2 regions of the Nicoliella sp. ESL1120 genome follow, and region 1 is predicted to be linked to the other one. Evidence: predicted binding sites of a transcription regulator. Region 1 holds the regulator's gene; the other holds the start of a gene.
What was found. The regulator CtsR, encoded in region 1, represses protease genes until heat stress. The targets are predictions, from matches to a motif close to TTGGTCAAAAAAGGTCAAANA.
Positions count from the first base shown of each region.

Region 1 (15,056 bases):
GTGAACTTCAGCACCAATTCTAACAACCCCGTTTTCATCAAGGTTCTTAAGTGCATCTTCCCCAACGTTAGGGATTTCACGAGTCATTTCTTCGGGTCCTAACTTCGTATCACGAGCTTCTGATTCATATTCTTCAATATGAATTGAAGTATAAACATCATCACGAACTAACCGTTCGTTAATAGCGATCGCATCTTCGAAGTTATAACCTTGCCAAGTCATAAAGGCAACAACTGGGTTTTGTCCTAATGCAAGTTCACCGTTTTCCATTGAAGGTCCATCGGCAAGCACTTCATTAGCGTCAACATGGTCATTGACCTTAACGATTGGCCGTTGGTTGTAGTTCTTACCACCATTGGAACGTTGGAATTTCATTAATCTGTAGGTATCTAAGGCCCCATCATCACGACGAACCCGAACCTCACGTGAATCAACGTATTCAACGTTTCCTTCGTGTTTACAAATTAGAGCAACTCCAGAATCATGGGCAGCCCGATATTCCATCCCAGTTCCAACAAGTGGAGCGTGTGGATTTACCAAAGGAACTGCTTGACGTTGCATATTTGCACCCATCAAAGCACGGTTGGAGTCATCGTTTTCCAAGAAAGGAATACATGCAGTCGCAACCGAAACTACTTGCTTAGGTGAAACGTCCATGTAATCAACGTCTTCGATGTTAGCAACGATATTATCTGAACGGTGACGCGCCAAAACAGTTGGTTCTGCAAATGAACCATCGTCGTTCAACTTAGAGTTAGCTTGTGCAACCACGTACTTATCTTCTTCGTCCGCACTCAAGTAATCGATCTTATCGGTAACCTTGTGATCCTTCCAGGAAACACGACGGTATGGAGTTTCAACAAAACCATACTTATTAACCCGTGCATAACTAGAAAGACTATTGATCAACCCGATATTTGGACCTTCTGGAGTTTCAATCGGACAAATTCGACCATAGTGAGTATAGTGAACGTCCCGCACTTCATATCCGGCCCGATCACGAGTCAAACCACCAGGTCCTAAGGCAGATAGCCGCCGTTTATGGGTCAATTCACCAAGTGGGTTCGTTTGATCCATGAATTGTGAAAGTTGTGAGGAACCAAAGAATTCCTTAACGGAAGCCACCACTGGTCTGATGTTAATCAATTGTTGTGGAGTAACAGTAGCAGCGTCTTGGATTGACATCCGTTCTCTAACTACTCTTTCCATCCGTGCTAAACCAATTCTGAATTGGTTTTGTAATAATTCACCAACTGAACGAATCCGACGGTTACCCAAGTGATCGATATCATCGGGTTCACCAATTCCTTCTTGTAAGTTAAAGAAGTAATTAATGGATGAAATAATATCAGCTGGGGTAATGTGCTTGAAGTCCAATGGAATATTATCGTTACCAATTACTGGAACGATTCGATCTGGCTCGTTCTTTGAGTAAACCTTGATAACTTGAATCGTCATTGGTTCAGTCACAACGGCTTGGTCAGAAGGTTCGAAAGTATAAGCCTTGAAATCTTGGCGATCAAGATATGGCTTTAATTTTTCTAATAGTTCACGGCTAATTACGTCATCCTTATTAGCAATGATTTCACCAGTATCAGGATCAGCCAAAGTTTCTGCTAGGGTCAATCCTAGTAATCTATTTTTAAGTGTTAATTTATTGTTAGTCTTGAAACGACCAACTGGTGCCATGTCATAACGCTTTGGATCAAAGAAACGAGCAGTCAAAAGACTTCTTGATGAATCGGCCGTCTTAGGTTCACCAGGACGTAGTCGTTCATAAATATCCTTTAATGCTTCTTCAACACGAGAATCATCAGCGTTTTTATGAACATCCTTTTCTAATGTTAATGATAGGCTATCATTAGAACCGAGGATTTCACTAATTTCGCTATCATCACCAAAACCAAGTGCTCTAACGAGTTCGGTAATTGGTAACTTCCGTGTCCGGTCAATTCTGACATATGAAACGTTTTTAGCATCCGTTTCAAATTCCATCCAAGCCCCACGGTTAGGGATAATGGTGGAACCAAATACAGTTCGGCCATTCTTATTAATGTCCTTATGGAAGAATACCCCAGGAGAACGAACTAATTGTGAAACGATAACCCGTTCGGCACCATTAATAATGAAGGTCCCTTGGTCAGTCATCAATGGAAAATCGCCAAAGAAAACATCTTGGGTCTTGATTTCACCAGTATCATGGTTCGTTAACTTAAGCGTAACGTGTAATGGAGCTGAATAATTTGCCTCATGCGCACGTGCTTCTTCTACTGTATACTTTGGTTCTAATAATTGATAATCAACGAACTCTAAAGATAAATTCCCCTTAAAGTCATCAATTGGCATAATGTCATTAAACATTTCCCGTAATCCATCATCCAAGAACCATTGGTATGAATTCGTTTGGATTTCAATCAAGTTAGGTAAATCAAGAACTTCCTTGATTCGAGCGTAACTTCTACGAATACGGTGCTTTCCATATTTAACTAAATGTCCTGCCAAGTTATTCACCTCTCCTAATTATTTCTACGAAAAGAAATGTTACAATTTGATTACAAATTGTATTTTTCCTATTTTTTTACCTAATTTGGGCAAAAAAAATCCCCAAAACAGATTCAATAATCTCAACTTTGGGGGATATAGGAGCTCTTACGGACAATAGATCGCAAGAACTCATTTCAATTCGTAGTTATATAATGATATAATACTCATTTTATTGATCAATGTCAACATATAAAGCTCAAAAAAAAGAGGAAATAATTCCTCTTTTTTTGTTAAATTAATTCAACTAATTAGTCGATTTTTGATTAACACTTTTTACATTAATCTTAATCTTACCATGACTCGCACCAATTGTGATTGAATCTCCTGTGGCAACTTGCCCAGAAAGCATCGTTTCACTCAGTTGATCTTCAACCTTAGTCTGTAGTGCCCGTCTAATTGGCCGAGCCCCGTATTGAGGGTCAAAACCAGCTTCCGCCACTACGTCAATTGCAGCAGGAGTTAATTTAACATTAATCCCCTGTTCCTTAATCCGATCAAGTAAATTCTGTGCCATCAATTTAACGATTGAGTGCAACTGTGGTTTATTAAGTGAGTGGAAGATCACTACTTCATCAATTCGGTTCAAGAATTCTGGTCTGAAATGTTTCTTTAGTTGATCCTTGATGGTTGCAGACATTGCTTTATAGTCATCAGCATCAGCTTTTTCAGCACCGAACCCAACGGTCTTCTTGTACTTAAGTGTCGTTGCACCTAAGTTGGAAGTCATAATGATGACCGTATTTCTAAAGTCGACTTTCCGCCCCTTTGAGTCAGTCAGGTATCCATCATCAAGCACTTGAAGTAACAAGTTAAAGACATCTGGATGGGCTTTTTCAACTTCATCAAGTAAAACTACTGAGTAAGGGTGTTGTCTAACCTTTTCAGTTAATTGACCACCTTCATCATAGCCAACGTAACCAGGAGCTGAACCAATCAAACGACTTGTTGAATACTTTTCCATGTATTCAGACATGTCTACTCTGATCATATCATTTTCCGAACCAAACATTGCCTCAGCCAAGTCCTTAGCTAATTCAGTTTTCCCAACCCCAGTTGGTCCCAAGAACATAAATGAACCGATTGGTTTGTTAGGGTCCTTTAGTCCGCTACGAGCCCGTCTAATTGCTCTCGCAACTGCAGAGACAGCTTCATCTTGACCGACAACGCGCTTATGAAGAACATCTTCTAAGTTAATTAAACGATCAGCATCTGTTTTCTTCAATTGAGTAACTGGAATGCCAGTCCATTGTGCTACAACTTCAGCAACATCTTGACCAGTTTCTTCTAGCTCATAACCATTGTCTTTATTTGATGCCCGCTTCTCAGCTTCTTCAGCTTCCACCTTCACTGCAATGGCTTTAGCTTGTTGTCTAATTAAAACAGCCCGATCAAAATCTTGATTTTCAATTGCTTGTTCTTTTTCTTCATCTAGTTGATTTAACTTAACCCGATTTGCTGAAGCATTCGTTGGTTGATCATTGATTCTTACCTTAGCAGCAGCTTCATCCATCAAATCGATCGCCTTATCTGGTAAGAAACGACTTTGAATGTAACGGCTAGAAAGCTCTACTGCCTTTTCGATTGCTTCATCAGTAATTTTCACATGGTGGTGAGCTTCATATTTAGGACGAATCCCCATTAGGATTTTAACCGCTTCTTCAGGAGAAGGTTCTTCAACTTGAACCGTTGCGAACCGTCTTTCTAAGGCCGTATCAGATTCAATGTATTTTTGATATTCATTAAGCGTGGTTGCCCCGATCATTTGCAGTTCACCACGTGCTAATGATGGCTTCAAGATGTTAGAAGCATCAATTGCTCCCTCAGCTCCACCAGCACCAACTAACGTATGCAATTCATCAACGAATAAGATGATATTGCCACTATCTTTAATTTCTTTGATGACCTTTTTAAGCCGACTTTCAAATTCACCACGATATTTAGTTCCGGCAACTAGCGAACCCATATCAAGCATCATTAAACGTTTTTCGGCCATATCATCAGGCACTTTGCCCTGAATGATTTTTTGTGCTAAGCCTTCAGCAATTGCAGTTTTACCAACCCCTGGTTCACCAATCAATACGGGGTTATTCTTAGTGCGCCGACTGAGGATTTGGATTACCCGTTTAACTTCTTTATCACGACCAACAGTCGGATCAAGACGATCTTCTCTAGCTACTTCGGTTAAATCGGTAGCTAAAGAATCTAAGGTAGGGGTACTTCCCTTGGGTTCGTTTCGACTCTTTTGGCCAGCAAAGGAACCTTTTTTACCAGAAACCGAGCTAACGCCCATCTTTCTGAGGGTAGCCATTCTAATTGCCTTTGGAGCAGCACCTAGAGTAATAAAAATTCTGGATGATAAAATGGCATCATCACTTATTAGGGCTAATAACAAATGTTCAGTTCCAACTTTATTAGAGCCATATTTACGAGCAATCGTTCCGGCTAAAGCAAGAATATCCTTTGCCTTTGGTGAATATGGAAGGTAAGAAGAACTATCCAAGCCCTCTACATTTCCAAACCCTGTTACTCGTTCGATTTCACTTCTAATGTCTTCATCATTAATTTGAAATTGTCTCAAAACACTATAAGCAATTCCGTTAGATTCTAAGGCCAATGCTAATAGTAAATGTTCTGTTCCAACCGCTTGGTGTCTAAAATTTTTCGCTTGTCCTTGTGCAAGTACTAATACATTGCGTGCGCTGGGAGTAAATAAATTATCCATAAAATGCCTCGCTTTCCGTTTCTAATCTTCGAATCTTAAATGATTCAATACAGAAGATAGGATTTGTGATCTTAAACGATTTGCTGTTTCTATATCATTATGAATCACCAAACTATCCTTATCAATTGCAGCTAAAATAATCCTAGCCTCTTTACTGGTAAGCAATTGACTATGATACAATGTTTTAACAATTGAACCACCGTCCCTTTCGGAAATACTAGAGCCGATAATATCAAGTAACGAATCTAATACTTCTATATTATCTAGCAACTTTACTTTTTCGATTCTAATATATCCTCCACCACCACGTTTACTTTCAACAACGTAACCGTTTTGAATTGTGAATCGAGTCTTAATAACATAGTTAATCTGTGAAGGGACAACATGAAAAAGATTAGCAACCTCTGAACGTCGAATTTCAACATGACTAGAATCAGCTAAAATCTGCTTTAAATATCTTTCAATAATATCTGAAACATTTTTTGATTGCATATCTTCATCTCATCTCTGACTAATCTTGACTAATATTATAAGAAATTCATTAGCGAAATAAAAGTATTTTGTTTATTAAATTTTAGGACAAAAAAATCGGGAAAACAAGATTCGAACTTGCGACCTCTGCGTCCCGAACGCAGCGCTCTACCAAGCTGAGCTATTTCCCGATGTTTCCCGTTTTATTTAACTGTAATTAGAACTTGATCGGGAAGACAGGATTCGAACCTGCGACCCCTTGGTCCCAAACCAAGTGCTCTACCAAGCTGAGCTACTTCCCGAAACTTATCTCTTACTACTATATATAATAGAAGAAATAAAAAATGCACCCAGTAGGAGTCGAACCTACAACCTTCTGATTCGTAGTCAGACACTCTATCCAGTTGCGCTATGGGTGCAAAATATTATTAAAATTAAAATGCCGAGGACCGGGATCGAACCGGTACGGTTATCACTAACCGCAGGATTTTAAGTCCTGTGCGTCTGCCAATTCCGCCACCCCGGCAGGCTATTTATTTTTATAAAATAAAAAGCGGAAGACGGGATTCGAACCCGCGACCCCCACCATGGCAAGGTGATGTTCTACCACTGAACTACTTCCGCACAAAAATGCCGACTAGACGATTCGAACGCCCGACCTCATCATTACTAGTGATGCGCTCTAACCAACTGAGCTAAGTCGGCAAATTGGTAAGTGCGGGCGAAGGGACTCGAACCCCCATGTCCAAAGGACACTAGAACCTAAATCTAGCGCGTCTGCCAGTTCCGCCACGCCCGCATATTAATATGAAAATGAGCCGTGGGAGGTTCGAACTCCCGACCCTCTGATTAAAAGTCAGATGCTCTACCGGCTGAGCTAACGGCTCGTGAAAATAAAAAAATGGAGGATACAGGGCTCGAACCTGTGACCTCCTGCTTGTAAGGCAGATGCTCTCCCAACTGAGCTAATCCTCCGAGGTCTCAATGCTTATTAACTTAAGCAACTATTTAATCATACTACTTAGTTAACTTAATGTCAACAGTTTTTTTAATTTTTTATTTTCGCCTTTCAGCTGAAAAGCAATTACTAAAAATCAACAAAAACTAGTATATAATAAATCCACCCAAAAAGCTACCCCCTTTTTCAAAAAAAATAAGAATCGGGATTAAAAATCCGATTCCTATTTAATAATCATTGATATTATCGCAATTTAGAATAAGTCTTGCTTTTCAATTTTTTTCATTCCGTGCATATATGGTTGAAGAACTTCTGGAATATTTACAGTTCCATCTTCATTTTGGAAGTTTTCCAAAATTGCAGCAACCGTACGACCAACTGCTAATCCAGAACCATTTAAAGTATGAACAAATTGTAGTTTGCCACTTTCATCACGATATTGAATTTTAGCCCGTCGTGCTTGGAAATCAGTTGTATTAGAACAACTTGAGATTTCCCGATAACAATTTTGGGCTGGCATCCAAACTTCGATATCGTGAGTCATCGCAGCAGTGAAACTCATGTCACTAGTAGTTAAAGTAATAACGTGATATGGAATCTTCAATAACTTAAGCAAACTTTCAGCTTGGTGAGTAATTTCATCCAAGGCTGCCCATGATTCCTCTGGTTTTGTAAATTGAACCATTTCAACTTTGTTAAATTGGTGTAATCTGATCAAACCTCTGGTATCACGACCAGCACTCCCTGCTTCAGAACGGAAGGCAGGACTTAAAGCGGTGAACTTAACTGGTAACTTGTCTTCTGGGATAACTTCGCCACGATAGTAGTTCACTAATGGTACTTCTGCGGTTGGAATCATTGTTAGATCACTATCAGCAATTTCAAACCCAGCCTTCTTTTCCAAGAACTTAGGGAATTGGCCGGTCCCATACATTGATTCTGAATTAACCATGTATGGTGGAATAATTTCTTCATAACCAGCATTCGTATTTTGATCCAAGAAGAAGTTGTAGATGGCCCGTTCGAGTAATGAACCAGCACCAACGTAGTATACGAAACGACTTCCTGCTACCTTAGCACTTCTTTCGAAGTTTAAGATGCCAAGGTCTTCACCGATTTCCCAGTGGTTCTTAGGCTTAAAATCAGTGAATTCACGAGGAGTCCCAACCTTCCGCAGTTCCTTTGAACCTTCTTCAGTTAAACTGATTGGGTCATCATCATTTGGAATGTTTGGTAGGTGAGCTGCTAAATCATGTTGCTTAGCTGAAACTGCTTGTTCTTGTTCATCTAATTCCTTAATTTCAGCCCCGACTTCTTTCATTCGGTTAATTGGACCGGTAGCATCTTCTTTCGCCCGCTTCATCTTAGCGATGTCATCTGAAACTTTATTTCTTTCAGCCTTTAAGTTTTCAACCTTAACTAAGATGTCACGACGGTTTTGATCAAGTGCCAAGAGTTCGTCAATTTGTTTTTCATCGATCCCTCTAGTGGCCATCTTATCCTTAAACCATTGTTCGTTGTTTCTAATCAACTTCATGTCTAACATGGAAAATCCCTCCTAAAAATATAAAAAGCAGGCTTCGTCATTGGGACGAAAGCCTGCTTTTCGCGGTACCACCCAAGTTCCCGATTAAATCGGACAACTCATCTGTGATAACGGCCACCAACCGTGCAGCATTACCTGCCCACTCATAAATATGTCGGAATTTTCGACTTGTAGTTTTCACCAACCACTACATCTCTAAAAGTCTACTTAAGAAACATACATCGTGTTATAATCTAAATCCTATTCATAATAATAATATTATATCCATTCAAAATTAGCAATATTTTTGTATTAAAAAAGGTGATCATAATTAATCACCCTTAAAAACTATTTTTCCTTGTCAATCGTTTCCTTAGAAACAGGACTAACGTCAACCTTATCCAACGGAATCAACTTAGTATGATTCTTGAGCTTGTAAACAACGTACAAAATAAGAACCAATGGAACACTAATGTAAGTAATTCCAATTTCCTTCCAATTAAAGTTAGAAAAAGCAGATAAATCTTGCCCAATAATAATTAAAATACATAGAATCAAAGTCAAGACAGGTCCAAATGGGAACCACTTAGCATGGTAAGCAAGTTCGTTGATTGAATGACCCTGCTTAATAAATGCTCGTCTAAATCTAAAGTGTGAAATCGCAATTCCGACCCACGCAATAAATCCAGTTAATCCGGATGCAGCAACTAACCACAGGTAAATTTCTGGACCAGCAAAACTAGTAATGAAAGTAGCCAGTGCAATTACGGTCGTAACGACTAACGACAATACTGGAATCCCCCGTCTGTCAGTTTTACCAAATGCTTTTGGTGCATAGATTCCATTTGACATTGAATATAGCATCCGAGTAGATGCATACATTCCAGAATTAGCAGAAGAAATCACTGAAACCAAGATCACGGCATTCATAATTCCAGCAGCAGCAGCTAGCCCCGCCCGTTTAAATACCAAGGTAAATGGACTGATCGCAATATCACTAGCGCTAGAGCCTAACAAATTAGGGCTAGTGTAAGGAATTAAAGCAGCAATTACAAAAATTGCTAAAATGTAGAATAAAATAATTCTCCAAAATACTTCACTAATTGCCTTTGGGACACTGTGTTTTGGATCATCAGATTCACCAGCGGTAATTCCAACTAACTCAGTTCCTTGAAAGGAAAATCCGGCAACGACGAATACTGATAGCATTGCGGGAATCCCACCCACAAATGGTGCTTGTTTATAAGTGAAATTACTCAAGCCAACTGAATTACCACCACCCATAATTCCAACAATCGTTAATACTCCAACGATCAAGAAGATGATGATAGTGGCCACCTTAATCAATGATAACCAGTATTCAATTTCTCCGAATGCACCAACTGAAGCGGCGTTAATTAAAAAGATTAAAATTAATACGCCTCCACTAAAGATCCAGCTAGGAACGTTTGGCATCCAAAACTTCATTACCAACGCAGCGGTACTAATATCCACAGCAACGGTAATTGCCCAGTTAAACCAGTAGTTCCAGCCCATGGCAAACCCCAATGCAGGATCGACATACTTACCAGCATACTCAGCAAATGATCCACTGACCGGTGTGTTCGTGGCCATTTCACCCAAACTAGTCATTAGGAAAAATACCATTAGCCCCATTAAAACATATGCTAGCAATGCACCACCAGGACCCGCTTGCGAAACGGTGGAACCACTTGTAACAAATAAACCAGTCCCAATCGATCCACCAAGTGAAATCATTGAAACATGGCGGGTCTTAAGCTTTCTCTTAACCCCGCCAGATTGATTTTCCGTACTCATATCAATATCCTCCTAAAATTTAAGTTGAAGAAGTCAGAGGAGTTCCCAATTAAAAAGCCCCCTTCTTTATAAAAAAGAAGAGGGAATTATAATTGCATTTAAGCCATTATGAATATTGGAAGCACCCCGTGTAAAACACGACAGTTCAGGGTCTCTTAAACCCAGCCCCAGTTAAAAATAGAAAAAGCTATTTCAAACTTCGGCAGTCATCCCTTTCACTACTGGTCCCAATCGCTTTTTCGACTCACAGTAACTACTAATGATTTCCGCACCTCTTCATATGAAATTTTGATATCGGACATTATTATATCTTTTTTAAGATTTATTTACAATCTTTATTTATGATCGGCCAGTTCCAAGCTGTTGTCATCAATAAACTAAAAAATCCTTTTGACAGCAGAAATTGTAACCATTTTGCCCCGCCATATTTCACCTCCCCCATCATCAAATGAGTTACAATATACTTAATTAAAACAACAGGAGGTTCACAATGAAAATAATCAAGCAATCATTATTTCCGCAATCAAACGCCTTCTTAAAGGGCTATGTTAGGGAATCAGACACTGATGCTCAACATTTTAAATTTCCAGCAGTTATTATCGTGCCAGGGGGATCATTTACCCACATTTCAGAACAACAAGCAGAAAGTTTTGCACTTAGTTTTGCAGCTCAGGGGTACCAAAGCTTTTATCTCAGATATAGCTTTGAAAATGAAAAGCATCCATTGATGCCCCATCCATTGATTGAATTAGCTAAATCAGTTGATTATTTAAAAACCAATGCAATTAGCCTTAATATCGATCCTAATAACATTGTAATTTGTGGTTTCTCAATTGGTGGGTTCGTGGTCAGTTCATTCAATAATCGTTATGACGATGATAAATTATTAAAACTGGTACAACCACAAACCAACTTAAAACCAAAAGCTACCATTCTAAGCTACCCAGTGATCGATTTAAACCTTGGTTTCCCCCCAGACAAGGATAAAATTGCCGATTGGGAAACTGATAATCAACTAACTGGTACTGAAAACGGGGTTACGGATACGAACGTCCCTACTTTTATTTGGCATACTGCAGACGATCCCTTTGTCCCATCGATCAATGCATTAAAATATGCAGAAGCATTGGCTAACCATGGCATCGACTATGAATTACATGTTTTCCACCACGGTAGCCACGGACTAGCAATGGCCAATCAACTGACTGCATGGAATGAGGCAAGTAACGATCCACACGTTGCTAATTGGTTCCCCCTAGCAATCGAATGGCTCAATCAAATTTAACAAACAAAAAAGCATTGCTTGCGCAATGCTTTTTTAATAAACAGATTTTTGGAATGGATGGTACTTCTTTAATTTTCCTGCATAATGATAGTAAAGCCACTCACAAAATTGAAACCAAGTATACCCTACTAAAAATGCTCCAATGGTATCAGAAGGAAAATGGGCATTTAAGAATACCCGCGATAACATCACTAGGATTACATAAATCACTGCAATCGTCTTCGCGATCATTTGTGCTTTTTGCGTATTCAGTAACGGAATCACCATTACCCAAACAACGCTGATCACTAATACCGTGCCTAGAACATGCCCGCTGGGGTAACTAAAACCAGTATCAGATGCTGAGTGTAGTAATGGCCGTGGTCTTTGGATTATGTTTTTCAAAATTGCTCCGATCACATTTCCGCTTAGCAACGTAAAAATCGCCCAGACAGCCGGGATTCGATATTTAATCGTCCAAAGAAAGAACGCAATGATCAAAATCCATAAAATGTCCATCTTAGGACTAGCCAAAAACGAAACAAATCCATAAATCAATTGCTTATAAAATTGTTCACGTCCTTGCACTGCACTAGTTACGATCGAATCTAAAAATGATAGATACCCAGAATCAGATCCCGTACTAATCATCACCCCGCCCGTAACTATAATCGTCAGCACGAGTGATAAAATAAACCGATACATGCGGTTTATATCCTTATTAATTAACACCTTTAAATTCATCCCCTAGAATATAACTCTGTATTTACCAATTATAACATAGCAATAACTACAACGCTTCCATTAAAAATTTACAATTATTTAAAAATAAGCATATAATTGATAACGTATTATAATATCTAAACTATTAGGAGGATTATCATGCTTGAGACTGCTCTTATTATGATGGCACTTGGTGTTTTCGCTGGAATCGCTGGTGCAATCTTGGGCCTGGGTGGTGGAATTATTGTTACCCCCATTTTAACATTAGGATTTGGCCTGAATATTAAATATGCAATTGGTGCAAGCATTATCGTGGTCATTGCCACTAGCTCTGGCTCCACAATTGCTTATTTAAAAGATGAGGTCTTGAACCTCAGGGTCGCAATGTTTTTGGAAATTGCGACCACCATTGGTGCGGTTGCCGGATCATTGTTAACAGGAGTTTTAGATCCGAAATACCTATATGTTCTATTTGGATTATTACTTATTTTTTCTGGATTCAACATGTTCAGAAAGCTAAAAATGAAACCTGATGACTACCGATCTGGCAAAGAAGATTCGTTAGCCAAAAAGTTGGAATTAAATGGTAGTTACTATGATAAGAACCTTAAAAAAACAATTGACTATCAAGTTACCAACGTCCCAAGTGGGATGTCAGTTATGTTCGGTGCTGGACTTGCTAGTGGGTTACTTGGGATTGGGTCTGGTGCATTTAAAGTGATTGCAATGGATACCTTCATGAAAATGCCGTTAAAACCTTCTAGTGCCACCAGTAATCTAATGATGGGGGTCACCGCAGCTGCAAGTGCCACGGTTTACTTTTTTAACGGTACCATCCTCCCTAACATTGCTGTTCCGCTTGCCATTGGTATTTTAGGTGGTGCAGTAATTGGATCACGAGTTATGCAGGTCCTGCCTACTAAATTAATTCGTATCGTATTCATTCCGATATTACTATATATTGGTGCTAACATGCTATTTCAAGGATTTGGGGTGAAATTATAATGCAAAATCAACCAAATGAAAAACTAGATCAGGAAATGAATAGCATTGAGTTGATCATCGGTAAGATCCTGCGTATCGGAGTCATTATCTCAGCTACGATCATGATCATTGGCTGGCTGTTACTGGTCATTACAGGTAAATCAGGCTACTCTGGTGATTTTCATCCAACATCGTTTCATGAAATCATGGCTGGTATTTTCGCCCTCAAACCGTATGCCATCATGATGTTTGGCATTTTTTGTTTGATCTTAACACCGGTGTTAAGGGTCGTAGTATCAATCTATTCATTCTTCAAAGAACACGATATGCTATACGTTTACATTACTACGTTCGTCCTCATCGTATTAATCATTAGTTTCTTCATCGGAATATCACAAGCATAATAAAAGTCGTCACGTTAGCAACTGAAGGGCTCTATAATCGTTAGATTTTGTCTAACAATTATAGGGTCCCCACTAACGATGACGACTTTTTTCGATTCGTTCTAATTTATCACGATGATAATGACGAGGAGAACGGTAGTGACGGGCTTTAAAAAGCAATTGATTGATTACTTCAGCCACTAAGAATCCTGCTGAAATTGATCCAGCGATAAATGCCACTTGCAACAGATTATACTTAGCTAATCCGTATTGGTTCAATGCCATGTCCCGCATGACTTGATAGGCTTGTCCCCCAGGAACCAATGGCACTAAGCCTGGAATATTAAAGATAATCACCGGCAATCTTTTATAACGAGATGCTAAAATCCCAGCCATCCCAATCGTAAAAGTACCAAAAAAGTTACCGCCAATATAACCACCAATATAATTAACGTATAGATAATATACCAACCAACCAAGAACCCCGACGATTCCATCTAAATTCAATGCGCGGTGGGGAACGTTAACTAAAATCCCAAAGCAAACTGTTGCAATGTAGACAAAGCAGATATTTAAAATAAACATTGGAAAACTCCCTATTTGAATAGTGTTATTGCTAACGCAACCCCAAATCCAAGTGCACAGGCAATCATTAATGCCTCAATCCCACGCGCAGGACCACTGACTAAATTTCCAGACAGTGCATCCCGCACCGCGTTCGTAATTGGCACCCCTGGCACCAGCGGCATGATGCCACCAATAATTAAATCATCAATGCTAGTCGCGATATGTAGCTTAATGATAATAATTGATACCAATGCCACCACGAACGCTGCCAAGAACTCACTAATGAATTGAACTGCAATATACTTGTTGATCATAAAGTATGCGATCCAACCCAACATCCCGACAAAACAAGCTGCCCAAAAATCAGGTAAATTATTTCTAAATACCACTTCCAAAGTCCCACTAATCACTGCTGCAGATAGTGTTTGTAGCCAAAACGGAAAGTCCTTCACATTTTTTTCGATCAAAGACAGGCGATAGTGAAATTCTTTCAGCGTGATTCGATGCTCTGCAAACTGTCGAGAATAATCATTTACCAATGACACCTTTTCCAAATTAAACGTCCGTTTTTCAATTACGGCAATTTGAGCCCCAATCTTACTACTTGGCGACATCATAATCCCAGTTAGGGTAACGTATGCTCTGGCTTGATAGGCCTGTGCATTTTCAGCAATTCGATAAATCGTATCTGTCACCCGACTCATTTCTGAGCCGTTTTCAATCATTATTTTCCCCGCTAGTAAGCAGGTTTCCACAACTAACACATCTTTTTTAGTTCGTGGTTTTGGCAATTCTAACACCACCCTTAATTTTATTAATATGTATTAAAAGAGCTCCCAAAGGGCGCCCTTTTTAAAATCATTCTATTCAACTGGCTTAACAAAGACATAGTGAGAAGCCTTATAACTAATTGAGATCTCTTGATTATCAGTAATATTAATTACCTTCATTGGACCCTCGAATGGAGCATGTTCGATGACCTTAAGCTTATCACCAATATCCAATTGAATATCCCCCAGATAAGTTAATAAATCATGATTATCAATAAACCGATCAACAACGACAGTTGATCCATCTTCTGCATCATTTAATAATGT
Region 1 covers NZ_CP196383.1:719,825-734,880, reverse strand. The annotation lists gene rpoB (DNA-directed RNA polymerase subunit beta) at 1-2,511, opposite strand, end outside; gene ACSYTE_RS02955 (ATP-dependent Clp protease ATP-binding subunit) at 2,789-5,266, opposite strand; gene ACSYTE_RS02950 (CtsR family transcriptional regulator) at 5,288-5,758, opposite strand; tRNA gene ACSYTE_RS02945 (tRNA-Pro) at 5,855-5,928, opposite strand; tRNA gene ACSYTE_RS02940 (tRNA-Pro) at 5,966-6,039, opposite strand; tRNA gene ACSYTE_RS02935 (tRNA-Arg) at 6,083-6,156, opposite strand; tRNA gene ACSYTE_RS02930 (tRNA-Leu) at 6,178-6,263, opposite strand; tRNA gene ACSYTE_RS02925 (tRNA-Gly) at 6,290-6,361, opposite strand; tRNA gene ACSYTE_RS02920 (tRNA-Thr) at 6,369-6,442, opposite strand; tRNA gene ACSYTE_RS02915 (tRNA-Leu) at 6,454-6,536, opposite strand; tRNA gene ACSYTE_RS02910 (tRNA-Lys) at 6,552-6,624, opposite strand; tRNA gene ACSYTE_RS02905 (tRNA-Val) at 6,640-6,712, opposite strand; gene serS (serine--tRNA ligase) at 6,949-8,241, opposite strand; gene ACSYTE_RS02895 (amino acid permease) at 8,569-10,038, opposite strand; lysine riboswitch at 10,150-10,323, opposite strand; gene ACSYTE_RS02890 (lp_1002 family arylesterase) at 10,529-11,323, shown strand; gene ACSYTE_RS02885 (phosphatase PAP2 family protein) at 11,357-12,034, opposite strand; gene ACSYTE_RS02880 (sulfite exporter TauE/SafE family protein) at 12,185-13,030, shown strand; gene ACSYTE_RS02875 (DUF1634 domain-containing protein) at 13,030-13,413, shown strand; gene ACSYTE_RS02870 (threonine/serine exporter family protein) at 13,486-13,977, opposite strand; gene ACSYTE_RS02865 (threonine/serine exporter family protein) at 13,989-14,750, opposite strand; gene ACSYTE_RS02860 (metal-dependent transcriptional regulator) at 14,823-15,056, opposite strand, start outside.

Region 2 (15,056 bases), 760 kb from region 1:
AAGAATTTGAACAAACCCACTTTGGTCCTGTCCCATAATAAGACGCTTGCAGGACAGCTCTACAGTGAACTGAAGCGCTTTTTTCCCCATAATGCGGTTGAATATTTCGTTAGTTATTATGATTACTATCAACCAGAAGCATATGTGCCTTCCAGTGATACCTATATTGAAAAGGATTCTTCGATCAATGATGAAATTGATCAATTGCGGCATGCGGCTACCAGTGCGTTGCTAGAACGTAACGATGTAATTGTCGTGGCATCTGTTTCTGCAATTTTCGGGTTAGGGAGTCCTAAGGAGTACTTTGACCACACGATTCCGCTAAAAGTCGGGCAACAAATTGATCGAAATACGTTGCTACGGGAGTTGGTCAACATTCAATTTGACCGTAATGACATTGATTTTCAACGCGGCCGGTTCAGAGTCCGTGGCGATGTGGTTGAAGTCTTTCCCGCTTCTGGGAGTAAGTATGCCTATCGGATTGAATTCTTTGGCGATGAAATTGATCGAATCAGAGAAGTTGATACTTTAACTGGCGAAATTATCAGTGATAAAGATAAAATCGTAATCTTCCCAGCAACCCACTTTTTAGCTGATGATCAGATTATGGATCACGCTTTGGACGGGATTCAAAAGGAATTAAAGACGCAACACGCTAAGTTAGAGTCAGAGGGTAAACTACTAGAGGCCCAACGACTGAAACAGCGGACCACATACGATATTGAAATGATGCGTGAAATGGGTTATACCAACGGGATTGAAAATTATTCTCGATTTATGGATGGCCGTAAACCAGGCGAACCTCCTTACACGTTGATGGACTTCTTTCCGAAGGACTTTTTAATGGTCATTGATGAATCTCACCAAACGATTCCCCAGGTTGGTGGGATGTATAATGGTGATAAGGCCAGAAAAGAGCGTTTGATCGAATATGGGTTTAGGTTGCCGAGTGCCCTTGACAATCGGCCATTAAAAATGCCTGAATTTGAGGATCACATCAACCAAGTCATTTACATGTCTGCAACTCCGGGACCATACGAATTAAAGCATGCTGACCAGGTGGTTCAACAAATTATTCGACCAACCGGATTATTGGATCCAATCGTAAAGGTGCGGCCAATTATGGGGCAGATGGATGATTTAGTGGGTGAAATCAACCAAAGAATCGAACGCAACGAACGGGTTTTCGTGACAACGTTGACCAAGAAGATGTCCGAAGATTTGACTGATTACCTCAAGGACCTAGGAATCAAGGTACGCTACTTGCATAGTGATATCAAGACTTTAGAGCGGACCAAAATCATCCACGACCTCCGTGCTGGTAAATTCGATGTGTTGGTCGGCATTAACCTCTTGCGGGAGGGAATTGACGTCCCTGAAGTTTCATTAGTAGCAATTCTAGATGCTGATAAGGAAGGTTTCTTGAGAAATGAGCGTTCACTGATTCAAACCATCGGACGGGCAGCCAGAAATGAAAACGGTGAAGTAATCATGTACGCTGATTCGATGACCGATTCAATGAAAAAAGCAATTGATGAAACGCAACGGCGGCGTGAAATTCAAGAAAAATACAATCATGAACATGGAATTACGCCACACACGATTAAAAAAGCGATCTCCCCAGTTATCTCGGTCAGTGGGGATAAAATTGAGGCTGAAAATGCCGAGTCGAATAACGAAATTATTGAAACTGATTTTAAGAAGATGACGAAACCAGAAAAACAAGCAATGATTGGGCGGCTGGAAGATGAAATGCAAGATGCATCGAAGCGGCTTGATTTTGAACATGCTGCGAACCTTCGGGATACGATTATTGAACTACAAGCAAAAATGTAAGGATGGTGCTAAGTGTTAAACGATAAAATTATTATTCGTGGGGCGCGTGAACATAACCTCAAGGACATTAACGTTACAATTCCTAAGAATCAATTAACGGTGATGACTGGTTTATCGGGCTCTGGAAAAAGTTCATTGGCCTTTGATACGCTATATGCAGAGGGACAACGTCGCTACGTAGAAAGTCTGTCTTCCTACGCTCGGCAATTTTTAGGCCAGATGGATAAGCCCGATGTTGATTCGATTGAAGGGTTGAGTCCAGCCATTTCGATCGATCAAAAAACAACCTCTCATAATCCCCGTTCAACAGTGGGGACCGTTACCGAAATTAATGACTACTTTAGATTGTTATGGGCACGGGTCGGGACGCCGATCTGCCCTAATGATGGAACCAAGATTACTAGTCAATCGGTCGATCAAATGATGGGTGAGTTAATCAACTTGCCAGAACGCACACGGCTCCAGATCTTAGCTCCCGTTGTTCGTGATAAAAAGGGGCAACATAAGGAACTGCTCAAAAAAATTAAACGTGAAGGGTTTGTCCGCATTCAAGTTGATGGTGAAGTAATGGACTTGGATGATTCGATTGAATTAGATAAAAATAAACGGCATACCATCAATGTCGTGATCGATCGAATCATTATTAAAGATGGAATTAAATCGCGGTTATCGGATTCATTGGAAGCGGCGTTACGGTTAAGTGATGGGTATGCAATTGCCGATTTCATGGGTAAACGTGATAACATGGTCTTTTCAGAACACTACTCATGTCCATTTTGCGGTTTTACGGTTGGTAAGTTAGAACCCCGCTTGTTCTCTTTTAACTCACCATTAGGGGCTTGTCCTGACTGTGATGGGTTAGGGGTCAAACTTGAAGTAGATCAGGATTTAGTGATTCCTGATCGGACTAAGACCTTGGCACAGGGGGCATTAGCACCTTGGAACCCAATTAGTTCAGAATACTACCCGAACATGTTAAAACAGGCGTGTGAGCAATTCGGTATCGATATGAATACTCCGTTCAATAAATTGCCGAAAAAGCAACGTGATCTAGTGCTTTATGGTTCAGGAAAGAAGCAGTTCCATTTTAATTTTGAAAGCAATTTTGGTGGGACGCGTGATCTCGATATGCCATTTGAAGGGGTCATGAATAATATCGATCGAAGGTTCCATAGCACCAATAGTGAGTTCACGCGCAAAACAATGCGTGAATACATGACTGAATTGACCTGTCAGACTTGTCATGGCTATCGGTTGAACGAACGGGCATTGTGTGTGAAAGTGGCCGATCAAAACATTAGTCAAGTATCAGCAATTGATGTTGAAAAAGAATTGAATTACTTTCACCAACTTCATTTTGGTGAAAAGGATTCCGTGATCGCTAAACCGATTATTAAAGAAATTATTGACCGCTTAACCTTTTTGAAAAACGTTGGGTTGGATTATCTTACCCTGGCCAGAACTGCTGGTACCCTTTCTGGGGGCGAATCGCAACGGATTCGCTTGGCAACACAAATCGGTTCTAATCTTTCAGGAGTGCTTTATGTTCTAGATGAACCTTCAATCGGGTTGCACCAAAGGGACAACAATCGTTTGATCAAATCGCTGCAATCAATGCGTGATTTGGGGAATACGTTGGTCGTGGTTGAACACGATAAGGATACCATGGAGGATGCGGATTACATTGTTGATATCGGCCCTGGAGCTGGGCAAAATGGTGGGCAGGTGATGGCTGCTGGGACCCCAGCACAGATCGCTAAGAACCCTAAATCATTGACGGGTCAATATCTTTCTGGTAAGAAGTTTATTCCAGTTCCTTTAAAACGGCGAAATGGCAATGGTAAAAAAATTACAATTACTGGAGCACAGGAAAATAACCTAAAGGATGTAACGGTTAGTTTCCCCCTTGGCGAATTTGTAGTTGTTTCTGGCGTATCTGGTTCCGGTAAATCAACGTTAGTGAACACGATTTTAAAGCGGGCTCTCGCTCAGAAACTGAATCATAATTCAGCACGGCCCGGGAAATACAAGTCAATTCGTGGCTACAAGAACATCGAAAAGTTAGTTAGTATCGATCAAAGCCCAATCGGCAGGACCCCAAGGAGTAATCCAGCCACTTATACCGGTGTTTTTGATGATATTCGCGATCTCTTTGCGGAAACCAACGAGGCTAAGCTACGCGGATATAAGAAGGGCCGTTTCAGTTTCAATGTGAAGGGTGGCCGATGTGAGACTTGTCATGGGGATGGAATTTTAAAGATTGAAATGAACTTCCTCCCCGATGTCTACGTTCCCTGTGAGGTTTGTCATGGAAAGCGTTATAACGCTGAAACCTTGGAGGTTGAATATAAGGGCAAGAATATTTCAGATGTTTTAGACATGACGGTTAGCGAAGCTCTGAAGTTCTTTAAGGCAATTCCTAAAATCACTCGGAAATTGAAGACGATTGATGAAGTCGGGCTTGGCTATGTTAAACTAGGTCAATCCGCCACCACGCTTTCCGGTGGGGAAGCCCAACGGATGAAGCTGTCAGCTGAACTGTACAAAAAATCAAACGGAAAGAACTTATACATCCTTGATGAACCAACGATTGGGTTGCATACCGATGACATTGGACGACTCTTGAAAATTTTGCACGAGTTAGTTGATAAGGGCAATACGGTATTGGTCATTGAGCATAGCTTGGATGTGATCAAAACAGCTGATTACTTGATTGACTTAGGTCCCGAAGGTGGGGATGGTGGTGGCCAAATCGTTGCGACTGGTACCCCAGAAGAAGTTTGTCAGGTTAAAGCTAGTTATACTGGCCAGTATCTAAAACCGGTTTTGGAGACTGATACTGAAAGAACTGAAAAATTAAATAAATGATAAGAAAAAGACGAATGTTCGTCTTTTTTTGTTTTATGATCAAAAAGAAACACCAGGTATGTTATACTAAAAGTTATGGTGATTTAGGCCATCTAAAAATAAAATTAATTACATTAAAACCATTTCAATAATAAGGAGGGGAATCGGAATGCCACAAATTAAATCACATCAACCTCGAATCGTTGTGATTGGCGGTGGAACCGGGGTCCCAGTGATTCTACGGGCACTTAAGGATAAAGACGTCGACATCACTGCAATTGTTACTGTTGCTGATGATGGGGGATCATCCGGGGTGCTTAGAAACTACATTAACGTGGTGCCACCTGGTGATATTCGAAACGTAATCGTGGCATTATCAGATGCTGATCCTGAATTTTTGAAGCTGTTTCAATATCGTTTCAAGGGAAGCGATAAATTTTTAGCTGGACATGCAATTGGTAATTTGTTGATTACCGCTTTATCTGAGATGAAGGGTAATATTTTTCAAGGGGTTCAAGATTTAACTCGGATTATGCAGGTTAAGGGACACATCTATCCAGCTAGTGATGATCTAATTACCTTGCACGCTGAATTTACTGATGGAACGCAATTAGCTGGAGAATCCGAAATTACTAAGGCCCATAAGATGATTGAACGAGTTTGGGTCGATCGTGATGATCAAATGGGGGCTCCTAAGGCTGTTCAACCGGTAGTTGATGCGATTTTAAACGCTGATCAAATCGTCTTAGGACCAGGTAGTTTGTTTACTAGTATTTTACCGAATTTAATGATTCCAGAGGTACATGATGCGGTCCTTCATACAAGTGCAGAAATTGTTTATATCTGTAATATTATGACCCAAAGTGGCGAAACGAATGGCTTTACTGATTCAGATCACGTTGCGGTTTTGAATCGTCATTTTAACCATAATATTATTGATGCGGTAATGGTGAATAATAAAAAGGTCCCAGTAAACTATATTCACCGCAATGAAGATGAAAGTTCAATTCAAGTTACCCATGATCAATCAGGGCTTTTAAATCAAAATTGTAAGGTAATTACTTCTGATTTCTTAAAACTTCATGACCATGGTGCTTACCATAACGGTGAAGCGGTATCAAATGAGCTTTTGAAGCTGATTGATAATAAATAAATGGGTAACGGAATGGAGTGAGATAAATGTCGTATGCTAGTCAAGTCAAAAAGGAGCTAACGACGCTTAAGGTTCATAGAGAAAACGCTAAGCCAGAGTTAATGGCATTGATTAGAATGAATGGTTCTTTAACGATCGTTAACCATGAATTAATTTTAAATGTTCAAACCGAAAACCCTGCGATTGCTAGGCGAATCTATCGTTTATTATTAGAATTTTATGATGTTGAGAGTAATTTAATCGTTCGTAAACGAATGAAGTTAAAGAAAAATAATGTATATGTAGTGCGAATTACTACCAATACCAAAAAGATTTTAGATGATTTGGGGATTTTAAAGGGGTATGAATTAGTTGAAACTGTGCCGCTCGCACTACTGGAAAGTGATTCCCAAGTTCGTTCTTATTTGCGGGGAGCCTTTTTAGCTGGTGGCTCAGTTAATAATCCAGAAACATCGCGATATCACTTGGAAATTTACTCGTTATACGAAACCCACAACGAAATGATTACTGAGATGATGAATCGTTATCACCTAGAAGCCAAGACTACTAGTCGACGCAGTGGGTTTATTACCTATTTAAAGGGTGCTGAAAAAATTGCTGATTTTTTGCAGTTGATTGGCGCCACCAACTCGATGTTACACTTTGAAGATATTCGAATTGTCCGTGATATGCGCAACTCCGTCAATCGCTTGGTCAATTGTGAGAACGCTAACATGAATAAGGTGGCCAATGCTGCAACGAAGCAGATCGCAAGCATTAACTTTATTGCCGAAACGGTTGGCTTAGACCAGCTCCCAGATAAGTTACGCGAAGTAGCCGAAATTCGCTTAGAGAATAAAGAAGTGACCCTAAAGGAACTTGGCGAATTGGTGCCCAGTGGGGTAATTTCTAAGTCAGGCATTAACCACCGCTTGAAAAAGATTAATGATTTTGCTGAAAATCTGCGCATGCAAACTGAGGAACGAATTACGGCGATGGAAAATGAATAATTAGTAAAAAGGGATTGAAATGAAATTAGGTCAAAAATTAAAAAAATCAAGGAATAAAGTTAATTTAACCCAAAATGACGTTGCTGATCATCTGCACGTTTCTAGAAAAACGGTGTCTGGATGGGAAAATGATAGGAGCGTTCCTGATATTTACACGATTAAACAGCTTTCGGAATTATATAATACGGATTTGATTGCGGTTTTAGATCATCCAAAAGCTAAGGAACGCAGTAATAACAAGGGCCGTCAAATTAATTACGCCTTAATAGCTTGGTATTTTAATTTGGTAGCAATGGGGCTGAATTTATTTAATTTATTTACTGGATTTATAGATTTTTCTTTTTTCGTTGAAATAATTGCTATAATTTTATTCTTTTCAATCCACGTTTATTATTTTAATAATAAAGTTACAATTAGAAATAAAATGCCATTTTCATGGTTATTCTTACTAGTGATGACAGCGCTATTTTTTACCTTACAAATCGAAAAGCTTGCTCGATTAGGATTTGAAATTGCTACTTTTACGTATGTCGGTGCTCTTTTTAGGGCGATCGTCCTTGACTATGGTGTTTTAATTATATTTACGTTTAAGGAAGTCAGGGGAAAAAATTAATTTTTAATATTAATTTAAAACACACCTTAGAACGGTCTTATTGACGGTTTTAAGGTGTGTTTTTATCAGATGTTAATTTAAAAATTAGTTAATGGAACTTGGATGATAGTCAGCAATACAAAATAAATGATCATTGCAATTATTAATTGATGCCAATGGGAGTGCAACGTAATTTTAAAAGCATTGGACCACTTTGCAAGGTAACTACGATCGGATTGGAATTTAATGCCATGAATGGTTTGAATTGAAACGGTAGCAACCATATAGATTAAAACAATATAGCTGAGGTTGAAAATGATTTTGATTAATGATCCACCAATATTGTTTAATGAAAAGTTGATAATAATCGAACCAATCCCACTAAAAACTACCGCCGTACTAATGAAGCATAGTGCTTTAGTTATCCAAGCAATTGGGATTAATGAAAGGACTACGTAAATAATCAGAATCCTGATTAAATATGTTAAAGCCGCTATTAAAGTATAAACGGTTGGCACTGCTATTAGGGTGCTTAAATCATTATCACTTAAAGCGCTGGTGGTTAGGTTAGCTATAAATAGTAGAACCGCTACAATTGACCACCATTTAATTGTAGAACGAGCCACCCTTAGATTTAGGGTGATTTTATTGATTATGGTTTCCATTGTTCCTCCTTGTTAAATATTGAATTAGTTATTGTACAATTTATTATGAGTATAGTATCAAAGCATTGAGAAAAATGGTAGCTTATCCTTATTTTTAAGGGTGAATTGATGGGTGGATTTATGGTTACAAAGTCGATTAAAAGCTTGCTAAATCAATGTTTTAACGTGTCTTATGTTCTAAGCCCCCATTTTATAGCCAAAAAAAGCAGTAGCCAACTAATTGACTACTGCTTTTAAATTAATTATCCCAATTATAAGGGATTAATTATTTTTTAGTATCTTTATCTTGTTCATTCTTGCTGGTCATAATTCCATCGAGTAATCCATACTTAACGGCTTCTTCAGCAGTTAAGTAGTTATCACGATCGGTATCACGGTTAACCTTAGCAACCGTTTGGCCAGAGTTTTCGGATAAGATCTTGTTTAACATCTTTCTAGCGCTCAAGATGGATTCTGCTGCGATTTCAATATCGCTTTGCTTCCCTTGAGCACCACCAGATGGTTGGTGAATCATAACTTGGGCGTGTGGTAATGCGAAACGTTTGCCCTTAGTACCTGATGAAGCAAGTACACTGGCCATTGAAGCAGCCATCCCCATTACGATCACTTGGATATCTGACTTAACGAAGTTCATTGTATCGTAAATCGCCATTCCAGAAGTGATGACCCCACCTGGTGAGTTAATGTATAGGTAAATATCCTTATCAGAATCTTGTGCATCCAAGAATAATAATTGAGCAATAATTGAGTTTGCCATATCGTCTTCGATTGGGCCGGATAACATGATAATCCGATCCTTTAATAACCGAGAGTAAATGTCATAAGCTCTTTCGCCGTTAGCGGATTGCTCGATTACAGTTGGGATTAAGTTCATTTTAAATGTCCCCCTAAATTTTGATTTAATTTGAAAATTAGACTATTTAAATTCTATCTTAATAGTCAATGAAGGTCAAAACATTTGCCCACAAAGCGACGTATAAAATCACTGCAAATAATTGAATTATCTGCTTCGATTGACACCATTATACATCGGCTATGTTATTATTTTAAATAATGATATCACGATTGGTGGGGGAAACAACATGGGAACCGTATTGATTACTGGAGCAACTGGAGGACTTGGAATTGAATTTGCTCAATTGGCTGCTAATGATGGCCATCAACTGATTTTAGTGGGCCGTAACGCTGATAAGTTAACCCACCTGCAAAGTAAATTAGCGCAACGATTTAACGTGCCGATTAACACGATTACCGTTGATTTTAAAGATCTATCAGCTGCCCAAACCATCTTTGACCAGGTTCAATCAGCTGGCCTGACTGTTGATTATTTGATCAACAATGCGGGATTTGGTGGCCAGGGGACATTCATGGATCGTACGGGTTCACAAGATATTAACATGCTACATGTTAATGCTGAAGCCCCCACGCGGTTATTAAAATTATTTCTCCCCCAGTTTGTTAAGCGCAACGCTGGACGGGTGTTGAACGTCGCTTCGGTGGCAGCGTTGGTGCCTGGTCCGATGCAGGCCGAATATTTTGCCACTAAGGCATACTTGGCTTCGCTTGGCAACGCCATCAGCTCTGAATTATCAGATACACAAGTAACCGTGACCACCCTGTTGCCTAGCGTAACTGAAACAGGATTTGCTACGGCTGGAAACTTAACTAGCACCAAGCTATTTGCCCACGGTGCCAATGCTAGTAAGGTTGCTAAACGGGGCTATCGTGGAATGATGAAGGGGAAGCTAAATGTTTTTGCTGGATTGCAATGGTGGCAACGACCATTAGTGCGATTTCTCCCGATTTTGCCCAAGAATTTAGTAATGGCAGTTATCAAGCGCCAACAAACGAATCAATAAAAAAACGTTAGCAGTAAAGCTGCTAACGTTTTTTATCTGAGTGCGCCTGGGGGGAATCGAACCCTCATCTCAAGAACCGGAATCTTACGTGCTATCCATTACACTACAGGCGCATATGATTATATTTTCAATCGAACAATATAAAACTATATCGTAAAAATGATGAAATTGCAAGGGGCGTTATTAGAAATTTAAACAGTAAGGCCTATGTTTTGCAAATTATGAAAGCGGTTGATATACTGCAATATAAAGATAATTATTACCTAGTAAGTTGCTTTGACAGTTGTTTTTGTTCAAAAATTTTATTGAGCAATGGGGCTGACACTAGCAGTAAAAAGTGGTAGTATACTGTTGTACTGCTTTAAAATAATATTTATCTTATTATTTCCTAAAGGAGGAAAATTCAGTATGACTGTAAAAATTGGTATTAATGGTTTTGGACGCATTGGACGTTTAGCTTTCAAGCGGATCCACGAACTTAACTCAAGCGACATCGAAGTGGTAGCTATCAACGATTTAACTACTCCATCAATGTTAGCTTACTTATTGAAGTATGACTCAACTCACGGTAAGTTCCCAGGTAAGGTTTCTTCAACTGACACTGGTATCGTGGTTGACGGTAAGGAATACCCTGTATACGCAGAAAAGGATGCTTCACAAATTCCTTGGGTAAAGAACAATGGTGTTGACTATGTTCTTGAATGTACAGGTTTCTACACTTCAGCTGAAAAGTCACAAGCTCACTTGGACGCTGGCGCAAAGCGTGTCTTGATCTCAGCACCTGCTGGTCAAATCAAGACTGTTGTTCCTGGTGTTAACTTGGACACTCTTAACGCTGACGACAAGATCGTTTCTGCTGGTTCATGTACTACTAGTAGTATTGCACCATCAGCTTACTTCTTGAACAAGGAATTCGGTATCAAGGTTGGTACTATGACTACTATCCATGCCTTCACTTCCACTCAAGCTATCTTGGATGGTCCTAGAGGTAAGAAGATGAGAAATAACCGTACTGCTAGCGCAAATACGATTCCTCATTCAACTGGTGCTGCTAAGGCGCTTGGTTTAGTTGTTCCAGAATTACAAGGTAAGTTAAACGGTGTTGCTCAACGTGTTCCATTAGTTGACGGTTCATTAACTGAATTAACTGCTATTTTGGACAAGAAGGTTACTGCTGACGAAGTTAATGCAGCAATCAAGAAGCATACTGAAGGTAACGATGCTTTCGGTTACGCTGAAGATCCAATTGTATCAAGTGATATCATTGGTGATACCCACGGATCAGTATTTGATCCTACCCAAACTGACGTAACTACTGTTGGTGATGACCAATTAGTTAAGGTTTGGACTTGGTACGATAACGAATGGGGCTTCACTTGTAACATGGTTCGTACTTTATTGAAGTTTGCTCAACTATAAAAAGCAGTTTTAATTAAATTAAATAATTAAAATCTAAAAAAGGTGGGGGAGGTTACTCTTCCACCTTTTTATTATATTTAACATTTTAATATGGCTGACCTTTTGCTTTGAGATTAGGTTCTAAATGCTGTATTATTAAAAGTGTTAAGTTAATATTTATTTAGGAGGTATCTAAATTGGCTAAATTAACTGTTTCTGATTTAGATTTAAAAGATAAAAAAGTATTAATGCGTCTTGATTTCAACGTTCCAATTAAGAATGGTGTAATCGGTGATGATAACCGTATCGTAGCAGCACTTCCTACGATCAACTATGTTGTTGATCATGGTGGTAAAGCAATTATCTTCTCTCACCTTGGCAGAATCAAGAGTGAAGACGATAAAAAAGAATTATCACTACGCCCAGTTGCTGAACGGCTTTCAAACTTATTAAATAAGCCAGTAACTTTCGTTCCTACTACTGAAGGTCCTCAATTAGAAGATGCTATCAATAAGATGAACGACGGTGATGTTTTATTAGTTGAAAACACTCGTTACGAAGATGTTGTTAACGGTGAATATGTAAAGCGCGAATCTGGTAATGATCCAAAACTTGGTGAATACTGGGCTTCACTTGGTGATGTATTCGTAAACGATGCATTTGGTACTGCTCACCGTTCTCATGCCTCAAACGTTGGAATTGCTAAGGCAATGGAAGCTGCTGGTAAGCCAGCTGCGGTTGGTTTCTTAATGGAAAAGGAAATCAAGTATCTTGGCAATGCCGTTAATGATCCTAAGCGTCCATTTGTTGCCATTTTAGGTGGTGCTAAGGTTTCTGATAAGATTACCGTTATCGATAACTTATTAGATAAAGCTGATAAGGTTATCATTGGTGGTGGAATGACTTATACTTTCTACGCTGCCAAGGGAATCAAGATTGGTAATTCATTAGTTGAACAAGACAAAATCGATTTAGCTAAGCAAATTTTAGACAAGGCTGGCGACAAGTTAGTATTACCTGTTGACAACGTTGTTGCTGATAAATTTGCTAACGATGCTAAGACTGAAATCGTTGAAGGTGACATTCCTGATGGAATGATGGCTTTAGATATCGGTCCTAAGTCAATTCAAGAATTTGAAAACGTCTTAAGAGATGCTAAGACTGTTGTTTGGAACGGACCTATGGGTGTGTTCGAAATGAGCAACTTCGCTAAGGGAACCTTAGCAGTTGGTGATTTCTTAGCTAACTTACAAGATGCTACTACAATCGTTGGTGGTGGTGACTCTACTGCTGCTGTTAAGCAATTAGGAATCGCTGACAAGTTAACTCACGTTTCTACTGGTGGTGGAGCTTCACTTACTTACCTTGAAGGTAAGACCCTTCCAGGAATTGCTGCAATTTCCGATAAATAATTTTGATTATTTATTAAAAGTCGTGCTGATTGCACGGCTTTTTTGTTTACATATATTTTCCTTAAGTTTCCAATCCGAATTGCTTAAGTAAAAATATTTATAGTAAAATGATTGGGTACGAAGACACTCAATCGTGCTAATATCCTGATAAGGGGGAGCTTATTAATGAGTGCCCAAAAACGGGTTCCATTTATTGGAGCTAACTGGAAGATGTACTTGATGCCAGATCAAGTGATTCCATACATCGAAACGATTAAAAATCAAATTCCGCGGCCAGCTGAAGTCCAGGTGATGATTGCGGCTTCACCACTATACCTATGGCCGCTACTAGAACATGCTAGTGGGACCGATGTCATTATTGGTGCTGAAAATTGTGATTATCATGATACCGGGGCTTACACTGGTGAGGTTAGCCCGAAGGCGTTGGCTGAGGCTGGTGTTACCTATTCGATTGCTGGTCATTCTGAACGCCGCCATTATTTTGATGAAGATGATGAAGTCGTTAATAAAAAGGTTCATGCATTGCTGCGGAATCATATCAATCCGATTGTTTGTTGTGATGAGACGTTAGTTAGGACCGAGACTTCAGACGGAGTGCATTGGGTGGTTAGCCAGGTGATCGCAGCATTTAAAAACGTTTCAGAATCAGATGCGTTGCATATGATGATTGCCTATGAACCGCGGTGGGCAATTGGAACTGGAATTACCGCTAGTTCAGCTGAAGCTGAAGAGGGGTGTGCATTGATCAGGCAAACGATCAGTCGGCTTTATTCATCAGAAATTGCCGATTCCATTCGAGTTTTATACGGTGGAAGTGTTAATCCCAAAAATGTAAAGGCACTAATGGCACAACCTGACATTGATGGTGTTTTAGTCGGAAGTGCAAGTCTTGATCCCAAAGAATTCCTAAATTTAATTCATTATTAATTTTTCCGATAATTATAGTTGATTTATTGGTTTTAAAAATCAAAAAATGGTATCATAACAATGTAGATGATGAATAAATGATATATTTATTCAGTTTTAAAGGGGTGTTGGACAGTCCCTGATAAAATGTTTCATATTTTGTCGTAAACTTTGTTTTGCAAGGTTGTTCATACTACGGCTCATTGGTTTTGTACCCAATGGGTAATTAACTTTCACTTAAGGAGAGAATACAATGTCAATTATTTCCGATATTTTTGCTCGCGAAGTCCTAGACTCACGTGGTAACCCTACTGTTGAAGTAGAATTATATACTGAAGCCGGTGCTTTTGGCCGTGGAATCGTTCCATCTGGTGCCTCAACTGGTGAACATGAAGCTGTTGAATTACGTGATGGCGACAAGAACCGTTACATGGGTAAGGGTGTTCTTAAAGCCGTTGACAATGTTAACAACATCATTGCAAAGGAAATCGTTGGTTACGATGTAACTGACCAATTAGCTATTGACGAAGCTATGATCAAGCTTGACGGTACTCCTAATAAGGGTAAGTTAGGTGCTAACGCTATTTTAGGTGTTTCTCTAGCTGCTGCTCGTGCTGCTGCTGACGAATTAGGTGTTCCATTATACAACTACTTTGGTGGTTTCAATGCACACTTACTTCCAACACCTATGATGAACGTTATCAATGGTGGTAAGCATGCTAACAACAAGGTTGACTTCCAAGAATTCATGATTATGCCCGTTGGTGCTAAGAGTGTTAAGGAAGCTATTCGGATGGGTTCAGAAACCTTCCATAACTTAAAGAGCATCTTAAACGACCGTGGTTACTCCACTGCCGTTGGTGATGAAGGTGGATTTGCTCCTGACTTACAAAACAACGAAGAACCATTCGAAATCTTAGTAGAAGCAATTACTAAGGCTGGTTACAAGCCAGGTAAGGACATTTCAATTGCCTTTGACTGTGCTTCATCAGAATTCTACGATCCAAAGACTAAGAAGTACAACTTAGTTGGTGATGGTAAGTCATACTCAGCTGATGAATTCGTTACTTTACTTGAAAGCTTAGTAGACAAGTACCCAATCGTTTCAATCGAAGATCCTTTGGATGAAAACGAATGGGAAGACTGGCAAATGGCTACCCGTCGCTTAGGTAAGAAGGTTCAAATCGTTGGTGATGATTTATTCGTTACTAACACTGATTACCTAGCTAAGGGAATTAAGATGGGTGTTGCTAACTCAATCTTAATCAAGCTTAACCAAATCGGTACCTTAACTGAAACTGTTCGTGCCGTTGAAATGGCTAAGGAAGCTGGATACACTGCTATCATCTCACACCGTTCTGGTGAAACTGAAGATACTACTATCTCAGACTTAGTTGTT
Region 2 covers NZ_CP196383.1:1,477,286-1,492,341, reverse strand. The annotation lists gene uvrB (excinuclease ABC subunit UvrB) at 1-1,836, shown strand, start outside; gene uvrA (excinuclease ABC subunit UvrA) at 1,849-4,704, shown strand; gene ACSYTE_RS06450 (gluconeogenesis factor YvcK family protein) at 4,853-5,836, shown strand; gene whiA (DNA-binding protein WhiA) at 5,863-6,825, shown strand; gene ACSYTE_RS06440 (helix-turn-helix transcriptional regulator) at 6,845-7,438, shown strand; gene ACSYTE_RS06435 (hypothetical protein) at 7,516-8,082, opposite strand; gene ACSYTE_RS06430 (ATP-dependent Clp protease proteolytic subunit) at 8,348-8,956, opposite strand; gene ACSYTE_RS06425 (SDR family NAD(P)-dependent oxidoreductase) at 9,096-9,941, shown strand; tRNA gene ACSYTE_RS06420 (tRNA-Arg) at 9,983-10,054, opposite strand; gene gap (type I glyceraldehyde-3-phosphate dehydrogenase) at 10,350-11,360, shown strand; gene ACSYTE_RS06410 (phosphoglycerate kinase) at 11,537-12,751, shown strand; gene tpiA (triose-phosphate isomerase) at 12,917-13,678, shown strand; gene eno (phosphopyruvate hydratase) at 13,911-15,056, shown strand, end outside.
Region 2: a site for CtsR is predicted at 9,018-9,038, ahead of ACSYTE_RS06430 (ATP-dependent Clp protease proteolytic subunit). Genes of this name have one in related genera too.